Regions from separate parts of the Buttiauxella sp. BIGb0471 genome, predicted to be linked through region 3. Evidence: predicted binding sites of a transcription regulator. Region 3 holds the regulator's gene; each other region holds the start of a gene.
The links. Region 3 encodes CRP, which controls carbon source genes, mostly activating them, when cyclic AMP is high. Its sites were predicted from a motif close to ATGTGANNNNNNTCACAT; they were not measured.
Positions count from the first base shown of each region.

Region 1: a site for CRP is predicted at 5,778-5,795, ahead of M2371_RS20845 (YjcB family protein). Genes of this name have one in related genera too.
Region 2: a site for CRP is predicted at 4,556-4,573, ahead of serC (3-phosphoserine/phosphohydroxythreonine transaminase). Genes of this name have one in related genera too.

Region 1 covers NZ_JANUEU010000010.1:12,392-22,903, reverse strand. Annotated here, with positions in the region: gene uvrA (excinuclease ABC subunit UvrA) at 1-2,360, opposite strand, end outside; gene ssb1 (single-stranded DNA-binding protein SSB1) at 2,588-3,127, shown strand; gene M2371_RS20855 (M20 aminoacylase family protein) at 3,320-4,498, shown strand; gene M2371_RS20850 (ABC transporter substrate-binding protein) at 4,514-5,290, shown strand; gene M2371_RS20845 (YjcB family protein) at 5,361-5,642, opposite strand; gene soxS (superoxide response transcriptional regulator SoxS) at 5,879-6,202, opposite strand; gene soxR (redox-sensitive transcriptional activator SoxR) at 6,289-6,747, shown strand; gene M2371_RS20830 (glutathione S-transferase family protein) at 7,032-7,694, shown strand; gene M2371_RS20825 (NCS2 family permease) at 8,198-9,547, shown strand; gene M2371_RS20820 (Na+/H+ antiporter) at 9,920-10,512, shown strand, end outside.
Region 2 covers NZ_JANUEU010000002.1:338,338-348,849, reverse strand. Annotated here, with positions in the region: gene rpsA (30S ribosomal protein S1) at 1-223, opposite strand, end outside; gene cmk ((d)CMP kinase) at 419-1,105, opposite strand; partial or broken gene M2371_RS08135 (M48 family metalloprotease) at 1,285-1,789, opposite strand; gene aroA (3-phosphoshikimate 1-carboxyvinyltransferase) at 2,009-3,292, opposite strand; gene serC (3-phosphoserine/phosphohydroxythreonine transaminase) at 3,373-4,458, opposite strand; gene M2371_RS08120 (DUF421 domain-containing protein) at 4,619-5,311, opposite strand; gene ycaO (30S ribosomal protein S12 methylthiotransferase accessory factor YcaO) at 5,450-7,207, shown strand; gene focA (formate transporter FocA) at 7,614-8,471, shown strand; gene pflB (formate C-acetyltransferase) at 8,526-10,512, shown strand, end outside.
Region 3 covers NZ_JANUEU010000004.1:9,751-20,262, reverse strand. Annotated here, with positions in the region: gene pabA (aminodeoxychorismate synthase component 2) at 1-388, shown strand, start outside; gene M2371_RS13975 (aspartate aminotransferase family protein) at 476-1,696, shown strand; gene M2371_RS13970 (YccS/YhfK family putative transporter) at 1,704-3,788, opposite strand; gene crp (cAMP-activated global transcriptional regulator CRP) at 3,979-4,611, opposite strand; gene M2371_RS13960 (OsmC family protein) at 4,926-5,330, shown strand; gene M2371_RS13955 (phosphoribulokinase) at 5,361-6,233, opposite strand; gene M2371_RS13950 (YheU family protein) at 6,306-6,524, opposite strand; gene M2371_RS13945 (hydrolase) at 6,526-7,542, opposite strand; gene M2371_RS13940 (LysE family translocator) at 7,605-8,204, shown strand; gene M2371_RS13935 (ABC transporter ATP-binding protein) at 8,252-10,156, opposite strand; gene kefG (glutathione-regulated potassium-efflux system ancillary protein KefG) at 10,282-10,512, shown strand, end outside.

The DNA of each region.
Region 1 (10,512 bases), on a different contig from region 3:
TCGTGAATGCTTTTGCCTTTGTACTTAATTTCCAGCGTTTCGCGGTTGTATCGCTTGCCACGGCATTGGTCGCACGGCACGTAAATATCCGGCAGGAAGTGCATCTCAACTTTGATAACGCCATCGCCCTGGCACGCTTCACAACGCCCGCCACGCACGTTAAAGCTAAAACGCCCCGGCGTATAACCCCGCGCACGGGATTCCGGCACGCCCGCAAACAGCTCGCGCACTGGTGTAAACACGCCGGTGTAAGTTGCCGGGTTTGAACGCGGTGTACGGCCAATTGGGCTTTGGTCGATGTCGATAACTTTGTCGAAATGCTCCAGACCATGAACGTCGCGGTACGGCGCAGGTTCTGCAAGCGTTGCACCGTTCAATTGGGTTTGAGCAATCGGGAAAAGCGTATCGTTAATCAGCGTCGATTTCCCGGAACCTGAAACCCCGGTTACGCAGGTAAACAAACCGACGGGCAGCGTCAACGTCACATCTTTCAGGTTGTTGCCCTTCGCGCCAACCAACTTCAACACCTTCTCTGGGTCAGCCGGAACGCGGTTTTTCGGCAGCGCAATTTCACGCTTACCACTGAGGAACTGCCCGGTCAGTGATTCCGGCGCGTCGATAATATCCTGCATCGTGCCTTCAGCAACGACATGGCCGCCGTGAACACCCGCACCTGGGCCGATATCAATAATATGGTCTGCGGCACGGATCGCATCTTCGTCGTGCTCGACCACAATCACGGTATTCCCGAGGTCGCGCAGGTGAATCAGCGTTTCCAGCAGGCGCTCGTTGTCGCGCTGATGCAGGCCGATTGACGGCTCATCGAGCACATACATCACGCCCACAAGACCCGCGCCAATCTGACTTGCCAGACGAATACGCTGCGCTTCGCCGCCGGAAAGTGTCTCTGCGGAACGAGAAAGCGAGAGGTAATTCAGGCCAACGTTCACCAGGAATTTCAGGCGATCGCCAATCTCTTTCAAGATTTTTTCAGCGATTTGCGCACGTTGCCCGCTCAGCTTCATGTTGTGGAAGAATTCCATCGCATGACCGATGCTCATATCAGAGATCGTTGGCAGCGGCGTGTTTTCAACAAACACATGGCGTGCTTCACGGCGCAGACGCGTACCTTCGCAGCTTGCACATGAACGGTTGCTGATAAATTTCGCCAGTTCTTCCCGCACAGCGGAAGACTCGGTTTCTTTATAGCGACGTTCCATATTATGCAGAACGCCTTCAAACGGATGGCGGCGCACAGACGTATCGCCACGGTCGTTTATATATTTGAACTCAATGCTTTCTTTACCAGAGCCGTTAAGCACCACGTTTTTCACGCTGGCGCTCAGTTCATTCCATGGTGTTTCGACATCGAATTTATAATGCTCCGCAAGCGATCGCATCATGGTGAAGTAATAGAAATTACGACGATCCCAGCCACGAATCGCGCCGCCAGCAAGGGAAAGCTCGCCGTTTTGTACGACACGATCCGGATCGAAATATTGCTGCACGCCAAGCCCGTCACAGGTTGGGCAGGCACCGGCTGGGTTGTTGAACGAGAACAGACGCGGTTCCAGCTCGCGCATGCTGTAGCCGCAAATTGGGCAGGCGAAGTTTGCCGAGAACAGCAACTCTTCTGCTTTTTCATCGTCCATATCGGCGACAACCGCAGAACCGCCAGATAAATCCAGCGCGGTTTCAAAGGATTCCGCCAGACGCTGCGCGATATCTTCACGCACTTTGAAACGGTCAACGACCACTTCAATGGTATGTTTTTTCTGTAATTCTAATTTTGGCGGATCCGAGAGATCGCACACTTCGCCGTCGATCCTGGCGCGGATGTAGCCCTGGCTTGCGAGGTTTTCCAGCGTTTTAGTGTGCTCGCCTTTCCTGTCTTTAATGATGGGGGCAAGCAACATCAGGCGTTTGCCTTCCGGCTGCGCTAAAACGTTATCGACCATCTGGCTGACGGTTTGCGCCGCCAGCGGCACGTTGTGATCCGGGCAGCGTGGCTCACCCACGCGGGCATACAGCAGGCGCAGGTAATCATGAATTTCTGTAATAGTGCCGACGGTTGAACGCGGGTTGTGCGAGGTGGATTTCTGCTCGATAGAAATCGCAGGCGACAAGCCTTCAATGTGGTCAACATCTGGCTTTTCCATCAACGACAGGAACTGACGCGCATAGGCGGAGAGGGACTCAACGTAACGACGTTGCCCCTCGGCGTATAAGGTGTCGAAAGCCAGTGAGGATTTGCCAGAACCCGAAAGCCCAGTCACGACAATCAGCTTGTCGCGCGGAATAACGAGGTTAATATTTTTGAGATTGTGGGTGCGGGCGCCCCGAACTTCGATCTTATCCATTCACCTTTCCCGGTTTAAACGCTTTTTGCCAGGCCGCACAGGAGGCCGCCGACGATCACAAACGGCTAATTATGACACAATAAAACCTGAATGGATATCCAGTGCTTTAATGCAATAATGTATATCCTTCCGACATTCTGGAATGCATCCCGCAGCTATAAAGATTAGGGGTGGCGTGGTAGAATCGAGGGTTTACACTATTAATAAACGTTTCAGGAGACACGATCATGGCCAGCAGAGGCGTAAACAAGGTGATTCTCGTCGGGAATCTGGGTCAAGACCCGGAAGTACGCTACATGCCAAATGGTGGCGCAGTTGCCAACATTACTCTGGCCACGTCAGAGTCCTGGCGCGATAAGCAAACCGGCGAAACTAAAGAAAAAACTGAATGGCACCGTGTTGTGCTGTTCGGGAAACTGGCAGAAGTTGCAGGCGAATACCTGCGTAAAGGCTCCCAGGTTTATATCGAAGGCGCATTGCAGACGCGTAAATGGACCGACCAGGCTGGCGTTGAAAAATACACCACCGAAGTCGTGGTTAACGTGGGTGGCACGATGCAAATGTTGGGTGGCCGTGCAGCGGGCGGTGCTCCTGCCGGCGGTGGCGCTCCAGGCCAGCAGCAAGGTAGTTGGGGTCAGCCTCAGCAACCACAGCAGGGCGGCGGCAATCAGTTCAGCGGCGGCGCGCAATCTCGTCCGCAGCAGAGCGCTCCAGCGCCATCTAACAATGAACCACCAATGGATTTCGATGACGATATTCCATTCTGATAATGGTTCTGGCATTTAGCATTATCTAAAACCCCGCTTGCGGGGTTTTTTGTTTTTTAACGTGCGTAAAAAGCGACTATTAATAACCCGAATGTATTGCTCCGCGTCATAAGTATTCCTGCTTGCATTAAAACGTTATCCCGCTAAGTTGTTTATGCAAACACAACACTGATAACTCCACCGGAGAGCAGCATGACAGATTTCGTAATTCCAGAAATAAAAGCCTCAGAAGATGAAATGATTGCTATACGCCATTATTTACACGCTAACCCGGAATTAAGCCTCGAGGAGTTTAAAACCAGCGATTTAGTAGCAAAACAACTTGAATCCTGGGGATATAAAGTCACTCGAGGAATTGGCACTACTGGGGTTGTGGGTTCTTTGAAAAAAGGGGATTCGAATAAATCTATTGGCCTGCGTGCTGATATGGATGCGCTGCCTATTTTTGAAGAAACCAATTTACCCTGGGCCAGTACAGTTCCTGGCAAAATGCATGCCTGCGGTCATGATGGCCACACCACCATCTTATTAGCTGCAGCGAAATATATTGCATCAAATGCCTGTGAGTTTAACGGCACTGTGCATCTCATTTTCCAGCCTGCCGAAGAAGCGATTGGCGGTGCAGATTTAATGATTAAAGACGGACTATTCGACCGCTTCCCCTGCGACCGAGTTTTTGCCCTCCACAATATGCCAGGCTTGCCGACCGGAAAACTAGGTTTCTACTCAGGCAACTTTATGGCCTCGGCAGACACCGTAAAGATCACCATCAAAGGCTACGGCGGCCATGGTGCTTATCCGCAACGTACCGTTGACCCCATCGTGACGGGCGCGGCGCTAATCACCGCATTGCAAACCATTGTCTCCCGCAATGTCACACCAGGCGAAACCGCCATTGTTACCGTTGGAACCTTCCAGTCGGGCATTGCCTCCAACGTAATTCCCGACAGCGCGGTAATGGAATTAACCGTGCGTGCCATGAAACCAGAAATTCGCGACCTGCTTATTAAAAGAATTGAAGAGTTAGCCGACTTCACGGCGAAAAGCTTTGGTGCCAGCTGCGACGTGGAAGTTTACGACTCCTATCCCGTCTTGATTAACGACGATGAACAAACGGCGTTTGCTCGTGAGCTGGCTGTCGAGTTTTTCGGTAAAGATGCGGTGCTCGATACGGTGCTTCCATCCACCGGCAGCGAAGATTTTGCCTTTATGCTGCAAGAAAGACCGGGCAGTTATTTCTTATTAGGCAATGGTGAAAAAGGGGAGAAAGGCGGCTGCATGGTGCATAACCCAGGTTATGACTTTAACGATGCGATTATTTCTACCGGCGCCTCATTCTTTTCCCGCTTAGTACAAACTTACTGTCGCTAATATCCAGGAGCTAATATGAAAAAATATATTCTGCCATTAATTGCTCTGCTGGCGACGACTTCAGCATTGGCAAATAATATTAAAGAAATCCGTTTTGGTGTGGACCCGACATTTGCCCCTTTTGAATCAAAAGACGCTAATGGCAAGGTGGTCGGCTTTGATATTGATTTAGGTAATGCTATTTGTGAAAAACTTCAGGCTAAATGCGTATGGGTGGAAAATAACTTTGATGCCATTATTCCCGCACTGCAAGCCAGAAAGTTTGATGCCATTCTTTCCGGCATGTACATGACGGAAAAACGCAAAGAGCAAATTGCCTTTACCGATAAAATATATAACGGCCCGGTATTTTTAGTCGCACATAAAAATAATCCCATCAAACCGGAAATTGATCAGCTGAAAGGTAAAACCATCGGCGTTGAGCAAGGCTCTGCTCAGGAAACTTACGCGAATAAAAACTGGCGCAGTGCCGGGGTTAACGTGGTGGCTTATCAGGGGGCTGATTTAGTGGTGCAGGATTTAGAGTCCGGACGCATCGACGCGGCAGTGCTTTCCGGGGTGATGGCGGAATATAGCTTCCTGAACAAACCGCAGGGCAAAGATTTTGCTATGGTCGGCAAAGCATTACAGGACCCGGAATTATTTGGGGCGGGCGCGGCGATTGGCCTGCGTAAAGATGATGCGCAATTACGCGAAGCGCTAAATGGCGCGATAAGCCAGATTATTGCGGATGGCACGTATAAAAAGCTCGCCTCGAAATACTTTAGTTTCGACATCTATTCCGGGACGTAATGTGTAACGGCTTGCCAGTAAAACAAAAACGGCCTCGCAATGAGGCCGTTATCAATTCTAATCCTGGCAATCAGGTCAGCACCATCGGCCATTCAGGTGGTGCATGGCTTGAGATCTCGATCATGATGTCTTTGAACGACGCCCAGATGACCGGGAAATCGGCCCACTCCAGCCCCAATAAGCCGGTCGCAAACCACAACGCAGAGGCAATCCCCAGCATGCTGCTGACGATAGCAAAAAACGTGTAGTCGGATTTGCGAAACTGGATGTTCAACGTGCTGGCTAAAAACATCAGAACCGCACTGACTAAAGGCCAGCGCATTAATAAAACGCTGGTAGTAATTGCCGCCATGAAAATTGTTCCTTAATCACATAACTCATTACGCTAAACGGTTATGCGCGACATAAGGCGCAGCAATGACAACTCAGGACCGTCAGGGGAATAAGTGGGTACAAAAAATGTAAGAAGAATCCTGTCTCACAGGATTTGTGAACTATATCACATTTGTTCTTTTAATCGCCAGTTCTGTGGCGCATTTTCTGACCCATTTCTCGAATGTTCAGGCAACAATACTGCGGCAAATACCGTCAGGCGTGGTGACGATAATCAGTCGGTGTGCGGTCAAACTCACGGCGGAAAACGCGGGAAAATGTTTGCTGAGAAACGTAACCGTAGTCCATCGCGATATCAAAAATGGGGCGCTGGGTATTTCGCAGCTCTTTCGCTGCCATCAACAGACGGCGCTGGCGAATGTATTCACCTAACGTCTGGCGCTTAACGGTACGGAACATTCGTTGAAGGTACCATTTTGAATAGCCTGATTTTTTTGCCACAACGTCAATGTTCAGCGGTTGATCAATGTGATCGTCAATCCATTCAGTCAAAGTTTGAATAATGTCCTGGTGTGCCATAAGTCATCCTCAAGCCTGTGTGTTCGTTAGCAGGTTTTGTTGGCAGCGAGTATAATTCCTCAAGTTAACTTGAGGTAAAGAGGATTATGGAAAAGAAAACACCGCGCTTTAAACCGTTACTCAGTCCTGGAGAAGTGGCAAAGCGCAGCGGCGTGGCTGTTTCCGCTTTGCACTTCTATGAAAGCAAGGGGCTGATCAAAAGCAGACGAAATAGCGGAAACCAGCGGCGTTATACGCGTGATGTGCTGCGAAACGTCGCCATTATTAAAATCGCCCAGCGAATCGGCATTCCGCTGTCGACTATTGGTGAAGAGTTTGGCGTGCTGCCGGACGGCCATAAAATCAATAAAAACGACTGGAAAAAGATGTCGTCGCAATGGCGTGAAGAACTCGATCGGCGCATCAACATGCTGACTGCGTTGCGTGACGAACTTGATGGCTGCATCGGCTGCGGTTGTTTATCAGGTGCCGACTGCCCGCTGCGAAATCCTGGCGATAAACTTGGTGAAGAGGGGACTGGCGCACGTCTTTTAGAAGATGATTAAGGGGAATCGCAGGCAAAACTAAAGCGCCCAACTTCGGCGCTTTAGTTTATTACCCGGTCTTTGTCTTTCGATCTATCCCGCTTTTCGCAAGGAGGGTTTCCCCCGACATCAGCGTCCCTCAATCACACATTCTCAGGAGGTTCCGGATTGCACTGACAATTTAAGTGTAGCCAGGCATAGTCAGGTTTCAAGGTGAATTTGCATGTTTTTTGAACAATTCTAATGCGCCACATTGCGCAACGTTTCCTATAGTTAACTCATCTTGCTAAACAGAAGGTTAACTCATGCTTACCGTTCATCATCTCAATAACTCCCGCTCACAGCGCATATTATGGATGCTTGAAGAGCTTCAGGTGCCGTACCAGATCGTTCGCTATCAGCGCGAACCCACGATGCTCGCACCAGAGTCATTAAAAGCCGTGCACCCACTAGGGAAATCGCCGGTGGTGGAAGATAACGGCAATATCCTCGTGGAATCCGGGGCAATCATCGAATATCTGCAAGAAACCTATGACCCCGAAAGCCGCCTTAAACCGATCTCCTGCGAGGACAAACTGCGATATCGATTCTGGCTGCATTACGCCGAAGGATCGTTGATGCCCTTGCTGATGATGAAACTGGTCTTTGGTAGCCTGGGCAAAGCACCTGTGCCGTGGTTGCTACGCCCGGTCGGCAATGTTTTGGGGCAGGGCGTGCAAAAGGCATATCTGAATAAACAGATTTTGACGCATGCGCGATATCTCGAAGATTGTCTGCAAAAAACGCCCTGGTTTGCCGGGCAAGCGATAAGTGCTGCGGATATTCAGATGAGTTTCCCGGTTATCGCATTGCTGTCTCGCGGTGGCATAAGCGATCTGCCGAACTTGCAGAATTGGTATAACCAGGTGCAAATGCGCCCCGCCTGGCAACGGGCAATTCAGCAGGGTGGGCCTTTCGAGATCCCGTAATATCCGTCATTCTTCAATTCGCCTTTTTGTTGGCTGCGCTCACTCGCCCAAATCACTGACTTATGTCAGCTCATTGGGACTCTTTCTCTTGCCGCCGCAATGCGAATCGAATGATTTAGGATATTAGTTTTGGATATTGAAAAATCCTATGAGCCAGGAAAATGCATTACCCGTATCTTGCATCATTGTTGCTAAATTGCGCATCGACGATAACGTTTGCGCATGAGGTGGCGATATTTTGACCGGCTAACGCATTTTTCGGCAAAAAGCGGCAAAGTTCGGTTGAAAATCCATGTAAGAAGGCCGGATAATCGTTTGCCTTAATTTTGACGCACAGTTTGTATGCGCGGAGTTAAACGTTTGCTTTTTTTGTGACGCCCTTTTTTGTCGCAAACGCAGCACAGGGATTTATTCGTCGTTTTTTAGAATATGAACGTTTAATTAGAAGCGGATTCCGCCACGCATACCGACTTAATCATAAAAATCTCAGGGGATTTTTCACTATGTCTAATCATTCTCCGCGTGCAACCAGCGGCATCGACGCCTGGTTCAAAATATCTGCACGTGGCAGCACCGTTCGCCAGGAAGTTGTTGCGGGTTTAACGACCTTCCTCGCGATGGTGTACTCCGTGATCGTGGTACCGGGCATGCTCGGTAAAGCAGGTTTCCCTCCTGCGGCGGTCTTTGTGGCAACTTGTCTGGTCGCCGGTGTTGGCTCTCTGCTGATGGGCTTGTGGGCGAATCTGCCGCTGGCCATTGGTTGCGCTATTTCACTGACGGCGTTCACCGCATTCAGCCTGGTGCTCGGCCAACACATCAGCGTTCCGGTTGCGTTAGGCGCCGTGTTCCTGATGGGGGTGCTGTTCACCATTATCTCCGCAACCGGTATTCGTAGCTGGATTTTGCGTAACTTACCGATGGGTGTTGCGCACGGCACCGGTATCGGTATCGGCCTGTTCCTGCTGCTGATTGCGGCAAACGGTGTCGGTTTGGTTATCAAAAACCCACTGGATGGCTTGCCTGTTGCGCTTGGCCATTTCGCCAGCTTCCCGGTCATTATGTCTTTGATTGGCCTGGCGGTAATCATCGGTCTGGAAAAACTGAAAGTCCCTGGCGGCATTTTGCTGACCATCATCGGGATTTCTATTTTCGGCCTGATTTTCGATCCGACAGTGCATTTCTCCGGCATCTTCGCTATGCCTTCGCTGAAAGACGAAGCGGGTAATTCGCTGATTGGTAGCCTGGATATCATGGGCGCGCTGAACCCAGTGGTGTTGCCAAGCGTTCTGGCGTTGGTCATGACTGCGGTATTCGATGCAACCGGCACCATTCGCGCCGTTGCGGGCCAGGCAAATCTGCTGGATAAAGACGGTCAAATCATTGATGGCGGCAAAGCGCTGACCACCGACTCCCTCAGCTCCGTATTCTCCGGCCTGGTGGGTGCGGCTCCGGCGGCGGTTTACATCGAATCTGCGGCAGGTACGGCGGCGGGCGGTAAAACTGGCCTGACGGCAATCACCGTTGGCGTATTGTTCCTGCTGATCCTGTTCCTTTCTCCGCTCTCTTATCTGGTTCCTGCTTACGCCACCGCTCCGGCGCTGATGTATGTGGGCTTGCTGATGCTGAGCAACGTAGCAAAAATCGATTTCGCTGATTTCGTTGATGCTATGGCGGGCCTGATCACTGCGGTGTTCATCGTGCTGACCTGTAACATCGTTACCGGCATCATGATTGGTTTCGCCTCCCTGGTGATTGGCCGCATCGTATCGGGTGAGTGGCGCAAGCTGAACATCGGAACGGTGGTGATTGCAATCGCGCTTGTAGCCTTCTACGCAGGCGGCTGGGCCATTTAAGCTATCGTTATGTCGGATGACGCTATCGCTTATCCGACCTACGTAATGCAGCCCTTGTAGGGTGGATAAGCGTAAGCGTCATCCACCAGTAATTCGGGTGGGGGAGTTCAAACTTTCCCACCCTTCAAATCCCTCCCAAACACCTTAAATCTTTCCCTGTTTCCTTCCGGTGAACCCCTAAATAATTCGAGTTGCAGAAAGGCGACAAGACCGCAAGTCCCCAGGAGCATAGATAACTATGTGACTGGGGCGCGCGGATGCAGTCAACGCACCTGCAACTTGAAGTATGACGGGGGTAAAAAGTTGTTTTACTATTGGGTATAACAACATCCTGCAAAAAGGGTTTCACAAAACACCGCGACTAAGGAAAGCATGGAAATCTTCTTTACTATTCTCATCATGACCCTTGTGGTTTCGCTCTCTGGTGTGGCTACACGCATGCTGCCATTCCAGATCCCACTTCCGTTAATGCAAATTGCGATTGGGGCCTTGCTCGCCTGGCCGCACTTTGGATTACACGTCGATTTCAACCCGGAACTGTTCCTGGTGCTGTTTATTCCGCCGCTGCTATTTGCCGATGGCTGGAAAACGCCGACGCACGAATTCCTCAACCATGGGCGGGAAATTATCGGTCTGGCGTTGGTGCTGGTGCTGGTTACCGTCGTCGGTATTGGCTTTCTGATTTACTTCCTGGTGCCGGGCATTCCGCTCATTCCTGCGTTTGCGCTAGCGGCTGTGCTCTCGCCGACCGATGCCGTGGCACTTTCCGGCATTGTCGGAGAAGGGCGTATACCGAAGAAAATCATGGGGATTTTGCAGGGCGAAGCGTTAATGAACGACGCATCCGGCCTGGTATCGCTGAAAATGGCGGTCGCGGTAGCGGTGGGCACGATGGTGTTTACCGTCGGTGGCGCAACCGTAGAATTCTTCAAAGTGGCGATTGGCGGCCTGCTGGCGGGGATTGC
Region 2 (10,512 bases), on a different contig from region 3:
CAGCGTCCAGAGCAACATCAACTTCGTCACCAACCTGGATTTCCAGTTCGCCAGCAGCATTTTTGAACTGCTCTACAGGAATTGCAGACTCAGATTTCAGACCAGCGTCAACCAGTACGATATCTTTGTCGATAGCAACTACTACGCCACGAACGATGGAACCCGGACGGGTTTCGATTGTTTTCAGGGATTCTTCAAAGAGTTGAGCGAAAGATTCAGTCATGTTGTTAATCTTCAAGGTTCTTTAGTTTAACGTCCATTTAGCATCCCGCCGAATGGGGTTGTTTCACATACCCCGCCATTGGCTCCATGCCGACAGGGTTTAGGTTACAGGGGTAAAAAACTACCCGATATGTCAGGATACCACTATGGCAATATCATGACAAATATGACAAAACACACACCAGCACAATATTGGCTATTGTGCTGGTGTTAAAATTTTCTGCGCATAACTCAGCGCTTGTTTGATGACGTCTTCAATGGACATGCTGGTTGAATCCAACACCAACGCATCTGCGGCTGGCATTAACGGTGCTACTGCACGGTTACGGTCACGGTCATCACGTTCTTTAATTTCTGCCAAAAGGCGCTCAAAGTTAACACTAAAGCCCTTTTCCTGCAACTGTAGCATACGTCTGTGCGCACGCTCTTCGGAAGACGCATCGAGGAATATTTTTACTGGTGCATCAGGGAAAACAACCGTCCCCATATCACGTCCATCAGCAATCAGACCAGGCGCTTCTCTGAAAGCACGCTGGCGACGCAACAGGGCTTCGCGGACACGCGGGAAAGCAGCGACTTGGGAAGCAGCGTTGGCAACTTCCTGGGTACGGATTTCAGCGCTGACATCTTCGCCTTCGAGGATGACTTCCAGGTTGCCATTGTTGGCAACAAAGCGCACATCAAGGTGAGCGGCCAACGGAACCAATGCATCTTCAGAGGTCACATCTACCTGGTGATGCAGAGCCGCTAATGCCAGAACGCGGTAAATCGCGCCGGAATCAAGCAGATGCCATTGCAACGCTTCCGCCATGGCTTTACAAAGCGTGCCTTTACCTGCGCCGCTTGGGCCATCAATCGTTATTACCGGGGCGGATGCCGTCATCTTACTCTCCTCTCGCTGGAATTGCGGACCTGAAATAGAAACGCCGCGTATTATACGCCGCCAGAACCCTGACCGTTATCTTTCGTGCCAATTATCGTCGTTAATAGGGCTGAGTGTAGAAGAATTGCGCGAATTGAGACAGGGCTGGAAAAAACCAGCCCTAAAATCAGAGAGGTAGATTATTTTTTATCAGCTGCTATACGTTCGCGAATATGCTGCGCACGTTCCGTTGAAGGTGGATGTGAATCAAACATAGATTTTGCTGTTCCACTCAGCGTTGCCAGTTTATCAAAACTGCTGGCAAGGCCTTGTGTACTGATACCGCGTTTTTTCAGCAAATCATATGAGAAATCATCCGCTTCAGATTCTTCACTGCGCGAGAATGTTGCATTGATGACCCCTTCGGCCAAATCACCAAGTTGCGATTGAGATAGCTGCGAAGCGACACCACTGGTTGCTGAGACTGCATCACGAGCGGCCATTGTCGCATACGCCGTTTGCATTTTTTCTCGAGTGTGACCCAGCGCAACGTGTCCCATTTCATGGCCCAAAACGCCTTCCACTTCGTTATCAGTCATCATATCCATCAGGCCGCTATACACACGCACGCACACAACCGTTAGCCATTGCCCAGGCATTTACATCACTGGTCAAATACACTTTGTAATTAACAGGGGTGCCATTTTTAACGTCTTCATAGTTATCTTCCATTGATGAGCTATACATGAAACAAATCATTGATTTGTCGATCAAATCGGAAGCGAGATTAACAGCGGTACACGCTGGTGCAATAAAAGCAGGGGTATGAAAACGGAGTTGATATTAAGCGCGGGATTGATACTAAGCGGTGTAGTTAAAATAGGCTCCGGTACACGATCTGTGACCGGAGCATAATGTTGTACGCTACGCGAGAGTGCTGATGCGTGCTAATTGTTCAAAGTAGTCCGGGAAGGTTTTGGCTGTACATTTCGGATCAAGAATCGTGACCGGTGTGTCCGACAATGCCACCAGCGAGAAACACATCGCCATGCGGTGATCGTTATAAGTCCCGATTTCTGCAACTTGTAGCTGAGCGGGGGGAGTCACAGTGATGTAATCTTCGCCCTCTTCCACCACCGCTCCAACTTTGCGCAACTCTGTAGCCATTGCACTCAGGCGGTCAGTCTCTTTCACGCGCCAGTTATAAATATTGCGCAATGTAGTGGTGCCTTTAGCAAACAAAGCCGCAGTTGCAATGGTCATCGCTGCATCAGGAATATGGTTCATATCCATATCAATAGCGTTGAGTTCTCCGCGTTCGCAGGCGATAAAATCCTCTCCCCACGTCACTTTTGCACCCATTGCTTCGAGCACATCTGCAAAGCGAATATCACCCTGGACGCTATTGCGCCCGATACCGGTCACTTTTACCGTGCCGCCTTTAATGGCACCAGCTGCGAGGAAATAGGACGCAGATGAAGCATCACCTTCCACCAGATAAGCGCCTGGTGAGGTGTACTGTTGGCTGCCACGAATCACAAAACTACGGTAATCCCGGTTTTCCACTTCTACACCGAAAGTTTTCATCAGGTGCAGTGTGATGTCGATATAAGGTTTCGAGACCAACTCACCTTTGATAGTGATTTCGGTGTCGTTTGCTGCCAGTGGCGCCGTCATTAAAAGTGCGGTCAAGAACTGGCTGGAGACACTACCATCGACAGAAACCTGCCCGCCACTAAAACCACCACGCAGACGCAACGGCGGATAGTTTTCTTGCTCCAGGTAATCAATCTGCGCGCCGCCCTGGCGTAAAGCATCAACCAAATGGCCGATTGGGCGTTCTTTCATGCGCGGTTCGCCCGTCAGCACGATGTTGTTACTGCCCAGACACAATGCCGCCGCCAGAGGGCGCATTGCCGTACCCGCGTTACCTAAAAACAGTTCAAGCTCACCCGATGCTTGTAATGGGCCACCCATTCCTGTGACTTCACAACGCGTACGATCGGCGGAAAGTGTATAACTCGCTCCCAAGGCTTTCAGCGCGTTAAGCATGTGACGCACATCGTCACTATCCAGCAAATTAGTCAGTTCGGTGGTGCCATTAGCCAGCGCTGCAAGTAGCAGTGCTCGGTTAGAAACACTTTTTGAACCTGGGAGGTTAATTGTGCCGTCGACCAATGCGATGGGTTGTAACGTCAGGGATTCCAGCATGGGGAAAATACTCTCAACTCAAAACAGAATAAAAACCCCGCGAAGCATGTCGCGGGGATAATCTCAACTAACAGCAATTAACCGTGGCGACGTTCAAAATCGACCATAAAGTTGGTTAATGCTTTAACGCCTTCAAGCGGCATGGCGTTATAGATGGAGGCACGCATCCCACCGACGACGCGGTGGCCTTTCAGCGCATGCAGACCCGCAGCAAAGGATTCTTCGAGGAACAGTTTGTCGAGTGCGCTGTCAGCCAACTGGAATGGCACGTTCATGCGTGAACGGTTCGCCGAAGCAACATCGTTACGATAGAAATCGCTTTTATCAATCACGCCGTACAACAGCTCAGCTTTCGCCTGATTGATTTTGTCCATCGCTTCAACGCCGCCCTGCTCTTTCAGCCATTTAAACACCAGACCTGAAAGATACCAGGCGAAGGTTGGCGGGGTGTTAAACATAGAATCATTGTCATTAAGCACGGTGTAATCAAGAATCGACGGGCACGCTTTATGCGCCTTGCCGAGCAAATCTTCACGCACGATGACCAACGTCAAACCCGCAGGGCCGATGTTCTTCTGCGCGCCAGCGTAAATTACGCCAAAGCGGCTTACGTCCATCGGATGCGATAAGATAGAAGATGAGTAGTCAGCAACAACAACGGTGTCGCCAAAATCTGGCGCTTCATGAATAGCAATGCCATCGATGGTTTCGTTTGGGCAGAAATGCAAATAAGCACTGTTTTCAGAAAGTTGCCATTCGCTCATCGGTTTGATGGCGCGCAGACCGTCAACAGTGACTTTGGCATCAATAACATTTGGGTTGCAGTATTTATGTGCTTCTTTTACTGCACTGCTCGCCCAGTAGCCGCCGTCAACGTAATCAGCGGTAGTTTTGTCACCCAGAATATTGAGCGGAACGCCCGCGAATTGGCCGCGACCACCACCGTGACAGAATAAAACTTTGTAGTTCGAGGGGATTTGCAGCAGATCGCGAAAATCTTTTTCAGCTTCTTCAGCAACCTGAATAAACTCTTTACTGCGGTGGCTTATCTCCATTACGGAGGTGCCTAAACCTTGCCAGTCACAGAGTTCATTTTGTGCACGACGAAGTACATCAGCCGGTAGCATCGCCGGGCCGGAACTAAAATTGTATACCTGAGTCATTTCCCCTCACCACGCTTAGAGTCATAAGTTTTACCACATATTCGGTTTTATCATTGAGATGCTGAGGCTGCAATGGTTAATACGGCATGGTGCGGTAATGTGCGCAAAATCACACAACAGAATCAACTAATCGCTGAATTAAACACCCGATAAACCCCCGTCAGGTGACTCGTGTTGCCGTGCTGGCTTTGACCCATTGATGATGTTTACAGCGTGGACAAAGAATTTTTCTTCCTGCGTTTAACGTCAACACTTCACTACATCGAATGCAGGCGTAATCCCCATCCTCCGGAACCCTCTCGAAACGCTCGCTACAATACTCAGGCAATATAGATAAACCCGGCCTGACCAAATCATCGGGGAAGTAATAGACGCTAATCTGCCCGTTGGTTTCTAATATTGCCAGCCGAACCTGCCCCAAATGCTCTACACCATGCAGGCGTAGTTCCATGAAGAACTCAAATTCGGTCATGTTTTGAGCTTTCATTTTTTCCCAGGCAAACTCACCTTCTTCTATTATTACCGCGGGTTTTCCTTCCATCAGATTTTCGAGTTTTTCACTGTGGCTCATCAACCACATCGCCAAACGATATAAGCAAGCGAGCGTCATAAATACGACGAAGACAGGCAGCATCGGCACATCGTCATAAAACGCCACATCACCTGCCGCTGAGCCAAGAGTCAGAATTATCAACACTTCAAACAACGACATCTGCCTTACGCCACGCCGCCCGGTTATCTTTAAAAACAGGAACACGAGCACAAAGGTGTAAAGGCTACGAAAAGCCACTTCCCACAGAAAATCTAAAGGGACTTTGTCTAGCGCCATCCGCTGGAGATCAAAACTCTTCATTTATACCGCCATAACAGTAGGTTACTGACAATAAGCATAGCCTGTTATGCTAAGGCCGCCTGCTTGCCGCTGACGATAGCGTCGGTTGGCTAAAACCCGTATCATTGCGCGCTTTGCGTACGACAAAAGTGAAACCTCATGACTCAAACCTTTATTCCTGGCAAAGATGCCGCTCTGGAAGATTCCATCGCTCGCTTCCAGACCAAGCTTGCCGATCTTGGCTTTAATATAGAAGAAGCCTCCTGGTTAAATCCGGTCCCTAACGTCTGGTCCGTTCATATTCGTGATAAAGACAGCGCACTGTGCTTCACCAACGGTAAGGGTGCGACTAAAAAAGCAGCATTAGCATCTGCGTTGGGCGAATATTTCGAACGCCTGTCGACCAATTACTTCTTCGCTGATTTCTGGTTGGGTAAAACCATTGCTAATGGCCCGTTTGTGCATTATCCAAACGAGAAGTGGTTCCCGATTCCTGAAGATGAGCAGTTGCCAGAAGGTATTCTCGACGAGCGTCTGCGGGCATTCTACGATCCTGAAAACGAAGTCACCGCAGGTATGCTGATTGACCTGCAATCAGGTAATGAAGAGCGTGGGATCTGCGCCCTGCCATTTACCCGTCAATCGGATCAAGAAACCGTCTATATTCCGATGAACATCATCGGGAACTTGTATGTTTCTAACGGGATGTCTGCAGGGAACACCGCAAACGAAGCCCGTGTTCAGGGACTTTCAGAAGTTTTTGAGCGTTACATTAAAAATCGCATTATCGCGGAAAGCATTAGCCTGCCGGAAATCCCGCAGGAAGTGTTGGCTCGCTATCCTGGCGTGGTTGAATCCATTGCCACGCTGGAAGCTGAAGGTTTCCCAATCTTCGCTTACGACGGTTCATTGGGCGGCAAATACCCGGTTATCTGCGTTGTGCTATTCAACCCAGCAAACGGGACCTGTTTTGCTTCGTTCGGTGCGCATCCTGATTTTGGTGTTGCGCTGGAGCGTACCGTGACTGAACTGCTTCAGGGCCGTGGTTTAAAAGACCTGGACGTGTTCACTCCGCCTACTTTTGATGACGAAGAAGTGGCCGAACACGCGAACCTGGAAACCCACTTCATTGACTCAAGCGGCCTGATTTCATGGGATATGTTCAAGCAGGATGCTGACTATCCGTTTGTTGACTGGAGTTTCTCCGGCACAACAGAAGAAGAATTCGCCACTTTGATGGCCATCTTTGACGCAGAAGATCAAGAAGTGTACATCGCCGATTACCAGCATCTGGATGTTTACGCTTGCCGTATCATCGTGCCTGGAATGTCCGATATCTATCCTGCGGAAGATTTGCTGCTTGCCAATAACAATATGGGTTATCACCTGCGCGACACCATTCTGGCGCTGCCAGGAAGTGAGTGGGAAAAACAGGATTATCTGGGTCTCATCTCGCAGTTAGATGAAGAAGGTCATGATGATTTCACCCGTGTGCGTGAACTGCTCGGCCTGGCGACCGGTAAAGACAACGGTTGGTACACGCTACGTATTGGCGAGCTGAAAGCCATGCTGGCGTTGGCGGGTGGTGATACCGAACAGGCGCTTATCTGGACCGAATGGACGATGGAGTTCAACGCCTCTATTTTCAGCCCTGAGCGTGCGAACTACTATCGCTGTCTGCAAACCCTGCTGTTACTGGCGATGGAAGAAGACCGCCAACCGCTGCAATATCTGAATGCCTTCGTACGTATGTACGGCGCAGAAACAGTCGAAGCGGCAAGTGCTGCTCTGAGCGGTGAAGCGCCATTCTATGGCTTGCAAGCTGTAGACAGCGATCTGAAAGCTTTCCCAGCCCATCAGGCATTGTTAGGCGCGTATGAAAAACTGCAACGCGCAAAAGCGGCTTTTTGGAAATAAAGTAATAAAACTTGAGTAAAGGTACGTAAACCATAAGGTTTACGCTATATTACGGGGCGATTTTTATTGCCCCGTGTTTTTATTGTCGCCGCAATAATTTCATATGTGACTCAATAGTTAAATATTGGTGAAATATTATTATTTTAAAACAATAAATATTGTTGCCAAATTATAGAAATACTCCATTCTAATTAACCTGACACAGGAGCGCCGAGGTTAAATATCAAATTACATTATAAACTTTAAACTTTATTTTTATAACCAAAATCAATCACTTATGCTGAAAAACAGGTAAACACCTGCTTTTTTCAGGCCTATAAGCTTGGCGAGATATGATCCATATCAAATTTTACTCTATAATGCTTTGTTAGTATCTCGTCGCCGAATTAAATAAGAGAGAGTTAGTGTGAAAGCTGACAACCCTTTTGATCTATTGCTCCCAGCCGCTATGGCGAAAGTCGCCGAAGATGCTGGCGTCTATAAAGCAACAAAACACCCGCTGACCACGTTTTATTTAGCGATAACTGCGGGCATGTTCATCTCGATTGCCTTTGTCTTTTACATCACTGCTACCACGGGTACTGCGACCATCCCATTTGGGATTGCAAAACTGATTGGTGGTACTTGCTTCTCCTTAGGGCTTATCCTTTGTGTCATCTGCGGTGCCGACCTTTTCACCTCTACGGTGTTAATCGTTGTTGCGAAAGCCAGCGGGCGAATCACCTGGGGTCAGCTAGCCAAGAACTGGATTAACGTCTACGTCGGAAACTTGGTTGGTGCGTTGCTATTCGTGGTGTTGATTTGGTTGTCAGGCATGTATATGACAGCAAATGGTGCGTGGGGTCTGAATGTGCTTCAAACCGCAGACCACAAAATGCATCACACCTTTATTGAAGCTGTATGCCTCGGTATTTTGGCTAACCTGATGGTCTGTCTGGCTGTCTGGATGAGCTACTCGGGCCGCAGTTTGATGGATAAGATGTTTGCTATGATCCTCCCGGTCGCCATGTTTGTTGCTTGTGGTTTTGAGCACAGTATCGCAAACATGTTCATGATCCCTTTGGGTATCGTAGTACGCAACTTTGCAAGCCCGGAATTCTGGACCGCAGTCGGGTCGTCTCCGGACAATTTCACACACTTGACCGTATTGAACTTCATCACTGATAACCTGATCCCAGTAACTATTGGGAACATCATTGGTGGCGGTGTACTGGTTGGGTTGACGTACTGGGTAATTTATCTGCGCGGTGGCGATAAGCACTAATGTGCTAACCATTGTTCAGGGAATAAGAAATCCACATTAGAAGGTAGGTGTTAAATGTCCGAGCTTAATGAAAAGTTAGCCACAGCCTGGGAAGGTTTTGCCAAAGGTGACTGGCAGAATGAAGTCAACGTGCGTGACTTTATTCAGAAAAACTACACCCCTTACGAGGGTGACGAGTCCTTCCTGGCAGGTGCTACTGAAGCAACTACCACACTGTGGGACAACGTCATGGAAGGTGTTAAACAGGAAAACCGCACTCATGCGCCTGTTGACTTCGATACTGACCTCGCTTCCACCATCACCTCTCATGATGCTGGTTACATCAACAAGTCCCTCGAAACTATCGTTGGCTTGCAGACTGATGCTCCACTGAAACGTGCAATTATTCCGTTTGGTGGCATCAAAATGGTTGAAGGTTCTTGCAAAGTATACGGTCGTGAACTTGACCCAATGCTGAAAAAGATCTTCACCGAATACCGCAAAACCCACAACCAGGGTGTGTTTGACGTTTATACCAAAGACATCCTGAACTGCCGTAAATCAGGCGTAATCACCGGTCTGCCGGATGCTTACGGTCGTGGTCGTATCATCGGTGACTACCGTCGCGTAGCGCTGTACGGTATCGACTTCCTGATGAAAGACAAATTTGCTCAGTTCAACTCTCTGCAATCCAAACTGGAAAACGGCGAAGATCTGGAAGCAACAATCCGTCTGCGTGAAGAAATCTCCGAGCAACACCGTGCTCTGGGTCAGATCAAAGAAATGGCTGCTAAATATGGCTGCGATATCTCTGGTCCTGCTAAAAATGCTCAAGAAGCTATTCAGTGGACTTACTTCGGCTACCTGGCTGCGGTTAAATCTCAGAACGGCGCTGCAATGTCCTTTGGTCGCGTATCCACTTTCCTGGATGCATTCATCGAACGTGACCTGAAAGCAGGCAAAATTACTGAGCTTGAAGCACAGGAAATGATTGACCACCTGGTCATGAAACTGCGTATGGTTCGCTTCCTGCGTACCCCTGAGTATGATGAGCTGTTCTCTGGTGACCCAATCTGGGCAACTGAATCTATCGCCGGTATGGGTGTAGATGGTCGTACTCTGGTTACCAAATCTAGCTTCCGTTTCCTGAACACCCTGTACACCATGGGGCCGTCTCCGGAGCCGAACATCACTATTCTGTGGTCTGAAAAACTGCCACTGAACTTCAAGAAGTTCGCAGCTAAAGTTTCCATCGATACCTCTTCTCTGCAATACGAGAACGATGATCTGATGCGCCCTGACTTTAACAACGATGACTACGCAATCGCATGCTGCGTAAGCCCAATGATCGTTGGTAAGCAAATGCAGTTCTTCGGTGCTCGTGCTAACCTCGCGAAAACCATGCTGTATGCAATCAACGGCGGCGTTGATGAAAAACTGAAACTGCAGATCGGTCCTAAAGAAGCACCAATCATGGCAGATGTCCTGGACTACGATAACGTTCTGGATCGTCTTGACCACTTCATGGATTGGCTGGCTAAACAGTACGTCACCGCGCTGAACATCATTCATTACATGCATGATAAGTATAGCTACGAAGCGTCTCTGATGGCTCTGCATGACCGTGACGTTGTTCGCACCATGGCTTGTGGTATCGCGGGTCTGTCTGTTGCAGCTGACTCACTGTCTGCAATCAAATACGCGAAAGTTAAACCTGTTCGTGACGAAGACGGCCTGGCTGTAGACTTCGAAATCGAAGGCGAATACCCAATGTTCGGTAACAACGATTCTCGCGTAGATGACATCGCTGTTGACCTGGTAGAACGTTTCATGAAGAAAATTCAGAAACTGACTACTTACCGTAACGCTATCCCGACTCAGTCTGTTCTGACCATCACCTCTAACGTGGTTTATGGTAAGAAAACCGGTAACACCCCAGACGGTCGTCGCGCTGGCGCTCCATTCGGTCCAGGTGCTAACCCAATGCACGGTCGTGACCAGAAAGGTGCTGTTGCCTCTCTGACTTCCGTTGCTAAACTGCCGTTTGCTTACGCTAAAGATG
Region 3 (10,512 bases):
AGGGATTTCTCTTGCGGCGATTACGCATTTCGCCGGGCAGTTGCCGATTCTCGGGGTATGCCTTGGTCATCAGGCGATTGCCCAGGCATTTGGGGCGACGATTGTGCGTGCTGAAAAAGTAATGCACGGCAAAACCTCCGCTATTACGCATAACAATTCTGGCGTGTTCCACGGCCTGAATAATCCCCTTACCGTCACGCGCTATCACTCTTTGGTTATCGACCCCGCAACGTTACCCGACTGCTTTGACGTGACGGCCTGGACGGATAAGCAAGAGATTATGGGGATACGTCACCGCGAGCTTGAGCTGGAGGGTGTGCAATTCCACCCGGAAAGTATTCTCAGTGAGCAGGGACATCAGTTGTTAGCCAATTTCCTCAATCGTTGATTTTTTATTGCCAGATAATGATTTTTTATGCATATTTCATGATTATATTTTCATGTCTGTTCTTGCGTAAAAATGGGATGGCAATTAATGGCAACCGAACAATCAGCAATTACCCGCGCTACTTTTGATGAAGTGATTTTGCCGATTTATGCACCGGCGGAGTTTATCCCGGTGAAAGGCAAGGGCAGTCGTGTTTGGGATCAGCAAGGTAAAGAGTACGTTGATTTCGCCGGCGGGATTGCCGTCACAGCGCTAGGTCACTGCCACCCGGCGTTAGTGGAAGCGTTAAAAAGTCAGGGCGAAACGCTATGGCATACCAGCAACGTTTTCACCAATGAACCCGCGTTGCGCCTGGGCCGCAAGCTGATTGATGCTACTTTTGCTGAACGCGTCCTGTTTATGAACTCTGGTACCGAAGCCAACGAAACCGCCTTCAAACTGGCTCGTTACTACGCTTCTACGCGCCATAGTCCGTATAAAACCAAAATTATTGCCTTCCATAATGCCTTCCACGGTCGTTCGCTGTTTACCGTTTCTGTAGGCGGCCAGCCGAAGTATTCCGACGGCTTTGGCCCGAAGCCAGCCGATATTATTCATGTGCCGTTTAACGACTTGCATGCAGTGAAAGCGGTGATGGATGACCATACTTGTGCGGTCGTGGTCGAGCCGATTCAGGGCGAGGGCGGTGTAACGGCAGCAACCCCAGAATTCCTGCAAGGCTTGCGCGAGTTGTGCGATGAGCATAAAGCGTTACTGGTATTCGATGAAGTGCAGTGCGGGATGGGGCGTATTGGCGAGCTGTTTGCGTATATGCATTACGGCGTGACACCAGATATTCTGACCAGCGCGAAGGCACTCGGCGGTGGCTTCCCGGTCAGCGTCATGCTGACGACTCAGGAAATTGCTTCTGCGTTCCATGTTGGCACTCATGGTTCAACTTACGGTGGAAACCCGCTGGCATGTGCCGTTGCAGGTGCGGCATTTGACATCATCAATACGCCTGAAGTTTTGAAAGGCGTTGCGACGAAGCGCCAGCAGTTCGTTAAGCATTTGCAGCAAATCGACGAGCAATTCGACGTGTTCAGCGATATTCGCGGCATGGGCTTATTGATCGGCGCTGAACTGAAACCTCACTATAAAGGCCGTGCCCGGGAGTTCCTGTATGCGGCGGCAGAAGCGGGCGTGATGGTCTTGAACGCGGGGCCAGACGTCATGCGTTTTGCCCCGGCGTTAATTGTTGAAGATGCAGATATCGAAGACGGTATGACGCGCTTTGCCAAAGCGGTCGCAAAAGTCGTTAACGCTTAATCATGCGTTAATTGGAGCGCCGTAAGCGGCTAAGCCAGATTCCGTGATGTGGCCGCTGGCGCCATGCAACCGAAGATATGGTATGCATGGTGCTGAGGTGGCCCAACACCCGCTGTAAATGTTGCTCCATGGTACTTAGCGGCCCGCTCGGAAGCCCTTCCAGTGGGTCGAGAATATTCGCATCATTGGTTTCCCCAGGCCCATCATACTGAAGCCGCTGCTGGCATCGTTGCAGCGCAATTTCACACGATTGCAAATAATGCTGGGCGAGATCCGGCGTCAACATGTTGTGTTCGCGGGCGAGTGTGGTCATCGCATTGATGTGTTCGACGATAAACTGGCTGTGCGTCACCCACAGTTTCATATCGGCAAGATAGTGCGAGTTAAATCCAGGTTCCTGCATCGCCTGGTTGAGCGAGTTGAATAAGGCATTGTGCGCCTGGTTGACCCTCATTCGCGAATACGCCAGCGGCGTGGGTTCCGGGTCACTGCTCAGAATCAGGCGAATCGCATCCTGATCGCGCTCCAGAGCATCGTGGGCGTTTTGGCGCAGCAAACCACTTTGCCATTGTGGCCACAGCCATACCATGCCGCCAAAGGCAATCAGGCAGCCGAGTAGCGTATCTATTAAGCGCGGAACGATGTACTGCTCGGCGCTGAGGGTGATCAGTTGCAGGGTGTAAACCGCCGTGACGGTAAAGCCAATTGTCGCCCAGCCGTAACTCTTACGAATGAACAAATAGCTGACCAGCGTAATGACCAACATCGCGGCCAGCGCGATATCTTGCGGAAAGTGGAAGTGCAGCGCGATGCCCGCTATCGCCAAACCTGCAATGGTGCCTGCCGACCGGTGAAGAATTCTCACCCGGGTTGCGCCATAGCCGTTTTGCGTCACAAACATTACCGTCATCAAAATCCAGTAAGGTTTAGGCAGATGTAAAAATCCCCCCAAAATACTGGCGATGGTCAGCATTACACCTAATCTGGCGGCGTTACGCAGCGCGGCGGATTTCAAAGATAAATAGCTTTTCAGTGCTGCCCAAAGTGGCAAACGACGCTGCCGGTCTTCCATCAAATCACGGATATACAACGGGCGCTGGGTGCGTAAAACTCGGCCAATCCGACTGAAGTGATAATGGCAAAATTGCCCAACCGGGTTATCCGGATTTTGACGCGCGATTTTCTCAAGGGCATCAATCTGTTTATCCATCGTGAACCGCTGCGGGAACCGATGATAAAGAATGTCGTCAGCCAGCACGCGTAAACGCGCTGCAATGGTCTGCGCGTTCCAGCGAATCACGGCTTCAGCGTGGCTTTTCTCAACCAGTTTTTGCACTTCGGCAGGTTGGTGAAGGCTGACGGAAATGTGTTCTTGTAAATCCAGAGCGACCTGAAACGCACGTAACAAGCGCTTGTAGCCATTTTGCTGGTTTGCCGCCAGCATGTGCAATTGCTGGTAGCAGACCGTGATCAGGTCAACGGCTTTTTGCTGCCGCTCCAGGAGCGGAGGCAGCGCTTTTTCAGGGTCGGTATGCTGCGTGAGCATCCCGTATTTGGCTTCGCAGTAATCCGCCAGTTGGCGATAGAGCAAGCTTAATGATTCGCGCAGTGGCTGCTCGCGCCACATCCAGAACCAAAACCAGTTAAACACGCCGTACCAAATTGTACCGCTGACATACAGCAGCATTGGCTTCCAGATGGGCATATTCCCCGCCATGCTGAGTGTAAAGATCGCGGCAATGAGTGAGGCGGGAAGCAGACGAGCATGCAGGGAGCTGATTTCTGCTGTGACGCCCAGCAATAGCGCCATCACAGCCAATATCACCGGCAACGGCACGGAGGTATAAAGCAATAAAAGCTGCATGATCAAACTGCTGACGGCAAACAGGCTACCGCCGACGATCAGGCGTTTGAAGAAGCGTTTATGGGGAGTATCAAGCCCTGCAATGTTGCAGCAGGCAGGGACTAAAGAGAAAAGCAGGCCGGACTGGAGATTGCCAAAGAGCAAACCTACTGCCACCGGAAGGCACAGCACCAGCGTTTGCCGCAGTGCGTAGTTAACTTCAGGATGGTAGATCAGTCTTCGCCACATAAACCCTTCTTACTTAAAGCTGCAGCGGCGTTAGCTGCGTTCATCCACCCGAATTACTTACTTGAGTAAGCTCATCGGGATGAACTCACTTGCTGCCTTGCTGCAGCTTCAATTAATCGGGTTTCGGATTTAGTTTTTTAGAGACAAAAAAGGCGTGTTATGAAGCAACACGCCTTTTTTGAGACGGAGATTAACGAGTGCCGTAAACGACGATCGTTTTACCGTGAGCAGAGATCAGATTTTGATCTTCCAGCATTTTCAAGATACGACCAACGGTTTCGCGAGAGCAACCCACGATCTGACCGATTTCCTGACGGGTAATTTTAATCTGCATACCGTCCGGGTGGGTCATTGCATCAGGCTGTTTAGCCAGGTTCAGCAGTGTCTGCGCGATACGACCAGTCACATCCAGGAATGCCAGGTTACCGACTTTCTCAGATGTCACTTGCAGACGGCGAGCCATCTGTGAAGACAGGCGCATCAAAATGTCTGGATTGACCTGAATGAGCTGGCGGAATTTTTTATATGAAATTTCAGCCACTTCGCAGGCACTTTTAGCACGAACCCAGGCACTACGTTCCTGACCTTCTTCGAACAGCCCTAACTCGCCAATGAAATCGCCCTGATTCAGATAGGAGAGGATCATTTCCTTGCCCTCTTCATCTTTGATCAGAACAGCCACAGAACCCTTGACGATGTAATACAACGTCTCAGCCTTTTCACCCTGGTGAATCAGTGTGCTCTTCGATGGATACTTATGAATGTGGCAATGGGACAAGAACCATTCGAGAGTCGGGTCTGTTTGCGGTTTGCCAAGCACCATGCGCGGTTATCCTCTGTTTTATAACTGGCTACCAACGACAGGACGCTAAACATCCTGTCTGGCGTTGCAAGTATTAGAATATTCCCCACCTTGGGGAGATGGCATGCAAGTCATTCTTGCTGCCTGTAATTAGTGATGTCCTCTGCATACATGCATAACGTCAATGTATCGATGTTGCATCTGGATTGTTTTAGCATAGCTTTTGACAAGTGTCTCCTATTGTCTCGTTTCAGCTTGACGCAGGTCGCCTTCCATTGCCAGATTTGCTGAATCTGCGTACTCTGAAAGACAATTTTTTCAACGGGAGAAGCAACATGCAAGCACGAGTGAAGTGGGTTGAAGGGTTAACCTTCCTTGGGGAGTCCGCTTCTGGACACCAGATTCTGATGGACGGTAATTCTGGCGATAAAGCACCCAGTCCGATGGAAATGGTTCTGATGTCCGCTGGTGGTTGTAGCGCAATCGACGTGGTTTCTATTTTGCAAAAAGGCCGCTACAACGTGACTGATTGCGAAGTGAAACTGACCTCCGAGCGCCGCGAGGAAGCGCCGCGTCTGTTCACGCATATTAATCTGCATTTCATCGTGACAGGCAAGGAATTGAAAGATAATGCAGTTTCGCGTGCGGTAGACTTGTCTGCTGAGAAGTACTGTTCCGTTGCGTTGATGCTGGAAAAAGCCGTAAACATCACCCATAGCTACGAAGTGATTGAAGGCTAGAGTGAAGTAAAAGGGCGGTGTTTAGCCGCCCTAATTATTGATATTCCGACCTTCCGCCAGGCGCTTAACTAACGGCGTCATGATCAATTCCATTGCCAGTCCCATCTTGCCGCCCGGCACCACTAATGTATTGATGTGGGAAATAAATGAGCCTTGCAGCATGGCGAGCAAATACGGGAAGTCGATATCATCCAGACCGCGAAAATGAATCACGACAAAACTTTCATCTAAAGATGGAATACCGCGTGCGGCAAACGGGTTAGAGGTATCTACCGTCGGTACGCGCTGGAAGTTGATGTGCGTGCGCGAAAATTGCGGCGTGATGTAGTTGATGTAATCGTCCATCGAACGCACGACGGAATCCATTACTGCTTCACGGGAATGACCGCGCTCGCTGGTGTCGCGCACCAGTTTTTGAATCCACTCCAGGTTGACAATCGGCACTACGCCAACCAGTAAATCGACGGCATTGGCGACGTCGTGCTGCGGGGTAACGACTCCGCCATGCAAGCCTTCATAAAACAAAACATCAGTCGGTTCTGGTAACGGTTGCCATGGAGTAAACGTGCCGGGAATCTGATTCCAGGGTACGGCTTCATCATAGGTATGAAGATATTTACGTGATTTACCCTGCCCGGTTTTGCCGTACTCAATAAACGTTTGTTCAAGCAAGCCGAAGTCGTTGGCTTCCGGCCCGAAGTAGCTGATATGACGGCCAAGGTCGCGCGCTTTACGAATCGCCATATCCATTTCAGGACGTGTGAAACGATGGAAACTGTCGCCTTCAACTTCAGCTGCACGTAGGTTTAATTGCTGGAAGATTTTACGAAAGGCGATGCTGGTGGTGGTCGTTCCCGCGCCGCTGGAACCTGTTACGGCAATAACCGGATGTTTGGCTGACATAAGGCAACAACTCCATGCGTAGTAGCAAGTTTGGTTGGGTGAAGGCAGTTGTATTATGCAGTATAGGCAGGCTTAGCCGCGAAATTGCCCGCGAGCCATGATATTCACCGTTTCATGAAGTTCTGACCATACCAGTACCGCTTCACCACTTTGCAGTTGGCGCTTAACATCAGCCACCTTTTGCTCAAGTGAGCGCTCTTGTTCACCATAATCTGTGCCTTCTCGTAATACAAAGGATTCAATCAGATTATCAAGCGTTTCGGGAGGCAGGTCTTGCCAGGGAATCATCATATTACTGGTCCAAAAATTGAGACAGCCATTGCGGGATGCGTTGCTCAAGCCACATTTCAGGGCGGCGTAACGTCCCACCAACAAACCCAACATGCCCACCGTAGCGCGTAAGTTGGTATTCGATATTAGCAGGCAATATGGCTTTATCCGGGATCACATGATGATCCATAAACGGGTCATCTTTGGCGTGGATGATCAGCGTCCGGGTTTTGATTTGCGGCAGTAACGGCATCGCGCTGCATTGGCGGTAGTAGTCGATAGCATCAGCAAAGCCGTGAATCTTTGACGTAATCAAATCATCAAACTCGCGCAGACGGCGCATTCCTTTAAGCTGACGCATATCAACAGGGAGAGACCCCGGATAGCTTCTGAGCTTGCGCGCGGCATTTTTCTTCAGCAGATTCAGGAGATAGTGCTGATAAACGCGGGAGAATCCTTTTTCGATATGCGCGCTGCAATGTTCCAGCATCAGAGGAGCTGAAACTATGACACCGGCCTGTAGCGTGCAGTCAGCACCTTGTTTTGCCAATAAACAAGCGAGCATGTTCCCGCCGAGGGAAAACCCCACTGCCGCAGTCGGCACTTTGCCATAACGGGTACTGAGCCAGTTTAAGAAGTAGCTTCCGTCTTCAGTTTCGCCCGAGTGATAAATGCGTTTCATGCGATTTGGCACGCCACTACATCCACGGAAATGCATGACTACGCCCAGCCACCCTTGCTTGCTGGCGGCCTCGATTAAACCGTGAGCGTATGGGCTGTGCAGGCTACCTTCGAGACCATGAAAAACGACTAACCGTGGTTTATGCATTGCCTGGCGTGGGTCTTCGCTCCAGGCAAGATCGACAAAATCCCCATCCGGCATGTCCAGACGTTGCCAGTGAGGTTTGAAATTGAGGCGACGGCGAATCAAACGCGGAAGCATGGTTTGCAGGTGTGGATTACTGACACCCTTCAACGGACGAAATTGATCATCTTCTTCGTGATTAAAATTCAATACTGCGGGACTTGTCGTAGCCATATCACACTGTTAGTTTCATTTAGTTTGCTAATTAACTTTACCGGGTGTGGAACACCCATTTCATGGAAACGCTTTTCTTCTCAATGCTTGGTTTTCTTTGGGTCGCGGCTATTACACCCGGCCCAAACAATATGTTACTGACTTCTTCCGGCGCCAATTACGGCTTTATGCGCACCATTCCGTTGATGATTGGCATCATGCTTGGGATGCAATGCATCCTGTTGCTGGTGGCCTTTGGCGTCGGTAGCTTAATCCTTTTGTATCCTGCTTTGCACCTTATCCTGAAGATTGCCGGGAGTGCTTACCTATTATGGCTGGCATGGAAAATCGGCACCGCGACCTATGAAAAACTGGAAACGGATGCGCCGCCTCCGGCTCCTATTCCATTCTGGCAGGGCGGTTTACTTCAGGTTATCAACCCTAAAGCCTGGTTGATGGCACTGGGTGCAGTGGCAAGTTTTAGCCTTGCCGGTGCTCAGTACCTGCATTCCGTGGCGTTAATCAGTATCGGGATTGCGCTGGTTAACATTGTTGCAGGTATTATCTGGATTGCGTTTGGCAGCATTATCGGCAAACTGCTGCGCAGCCGGCGCTCCTGGACAATCTTCAATGTCTTTATGGGGTTGCTGACGGCGGCGTGTGCCCTGTTGATTTGGCATTAAGTTCGCGGGCCTCATCCTTAGTTTTCGATAAGGTTGAGGCCAAACGGTTACTCGGCCTGCATCATCTGCTCTAACTTGTCATGCGCGTCCAGCCATTCCATCTCGCACTCTTCCAGTGCTGACTTCACTTTCACCTGAGTTTGCAGACATTCGGTCATTTCTGCTTTACGACTTTGGTCGTAAATAGCGCTGTCAGCCAGTTTCTCTTCCACTTGCGCAAGCTGGGCATTCAGCTTTTCCATCTGCTTTTCAAGCGTGGTGATTTGCTTACGCAGGGGCTGAGTTTGCGTGCGTAATTCTGCTTCACGGCGTTTCTGATCTTTACGAGCCTGTGCGCTGTTGACGTTATCTTTTGCAGAATCGAGCGGCTGGTTTTCCTGCTTTTGCAAATCGACAAGCCACTGCTGATAATCTTCCAGATCGCCATCAAACGCTTCGACTTTACCGTCGTGGACCAGATACAAATCATCGGTAGTCGAACGCAATAAGTGACGGTCGTGCGAAACCACTACCAGCGCACCTTCAAAATCAATCAACGCTTCGGTCAGCGCCTGACGCATGTCGAGATCAAGGTGGTTGGTCGGTTCATCGAGCAGCAGCAGGTTAGGGCGCTGCCAGACAACCAGGGCCAGAACCAGTCGCGCTTTTTCACCGCCGGAGAAACGCGCGGTTTGTTCGGTGACTTTGTCGCCCCGGAAACCAAAACCACCCAGATAGTCACGCAATTGCTGTTCCAGCTCTTTTGGTGCAATACGCGCCAGGTGCTGCAACGGCGATTCGTCAGCGCGTAAGTATTCGAGCTGATGCTGCGCGAAGTAGCCGAGCTTGATACCTTTTGCCAGGCCGATATCACCCTGTAATGGCTTAATTTCTTCCGCTAACAGTTTTATCAGCGTTGATTTACCGGCACCGTTGCGACCCAGCAGGCCGATGCGTGAACCAGGCACCAGATTCAGTTTGATGGAGTCCAGAATCACGCGATCCCCATAACCGGCGCTGACTTTTTCCATGCGCAGCAGCGGGTTTGGCAGGCTTTCCGGAGCACGGAAGCTGAAATGGAACGGGTTATCAACGTGCGCTGGGGCAATCAGCTCCATGCGTTCAAGCATCTTCACGCGGCTTTGTGCCTGTTTTGCCTTGCTGGCTTTCGCTTTAAAACGGTCGATAAAACCTTGCAGATGCGCGACACGCTCCTGCTGGCTTTCATACATCGACTGCTGTTGCGCCAGGCGAGTGGCGCGTTGGCCTTCAAACGACGAGTAGTTGCCGGTGTACTCAAACATCTGCTCTTGTTCGATGTGGATAATTTTACTGACCACCGGGTCGAGGAAGTCTCGGTCGTGGGAAATCAGAATTAACGTGCCCTGATAACTTTTCAACCAGCGCTCGAGCCAGATAACCGCATCTAAGTCCAGGTGGTTAGTCGGTTCATCGAGTAGCAGTAAATCGGAACGGCAAATCAGGGCTTGCGCGAGGTTCAGACGCATACGCCAGCCACCGGAGAAATCACTCACCGGGCGTTCGAGTTGCTCATTGCTGAAGCCTAAACCGTGCAGCAAACTTGAAGCGCGGGAGCGAATCGTCCAGGCGTCTACTGCATCAAGCTTACCGTGAATCAGCGCAATAGCGTGGCCATCGTTGCGCTCATTGGCCTTTGCCAGTTCTGCTTCAAGCAGTCGGAATTCGCGGTCGCCATCAATAACATATTCAATGGCAGGCATTGCCAGTGCTGGCGTTTCCTGGTTTACCCAAGCCAGCGCCCAGTTTCCCGGATAGGTCATGCTGCCACCATCGGCGCTGATCTCGTTCTTCAGAAGCGCCAGCAGCGTGGATTTACCGCAGCCGTTTTTACCCACCAGACCCACTTTTTGGCCTGGATTGATGGTAGCGGTGGCGTTATCCAGCAGAACGCGTGTGCCGCGACGAATTTGTAACGAGGAGAAAACAATCATAAAGCGCCGTATGTTCAGAGTATGTTAAATTGTCATTATATTAAGGTAACGTGATGCTTACGGCACCGCGTCGGGCTGCATGGTAGCCCAATTTAAAGACTATGACGACGCCCTGGAGGGTAATGATGTCGCAGCCGCCGAAAGTTTTGCTGCTATATGCCCATCCGGAGTCACAAGATTCGGTAGCAAACCGCGTCTTACTCCAGCCTGCGCAGAAGCTTGCTAATGTCACTGTGCATGACCTTTATGCGCACTATCCTGACTTTTTTATTGATATCTATCGCGAGCAGGCATTGCTGCAAGAGCACGATGTCATCGTCTTTCAGCACCCTCTTTATACTTATAGCTGCCCGGCG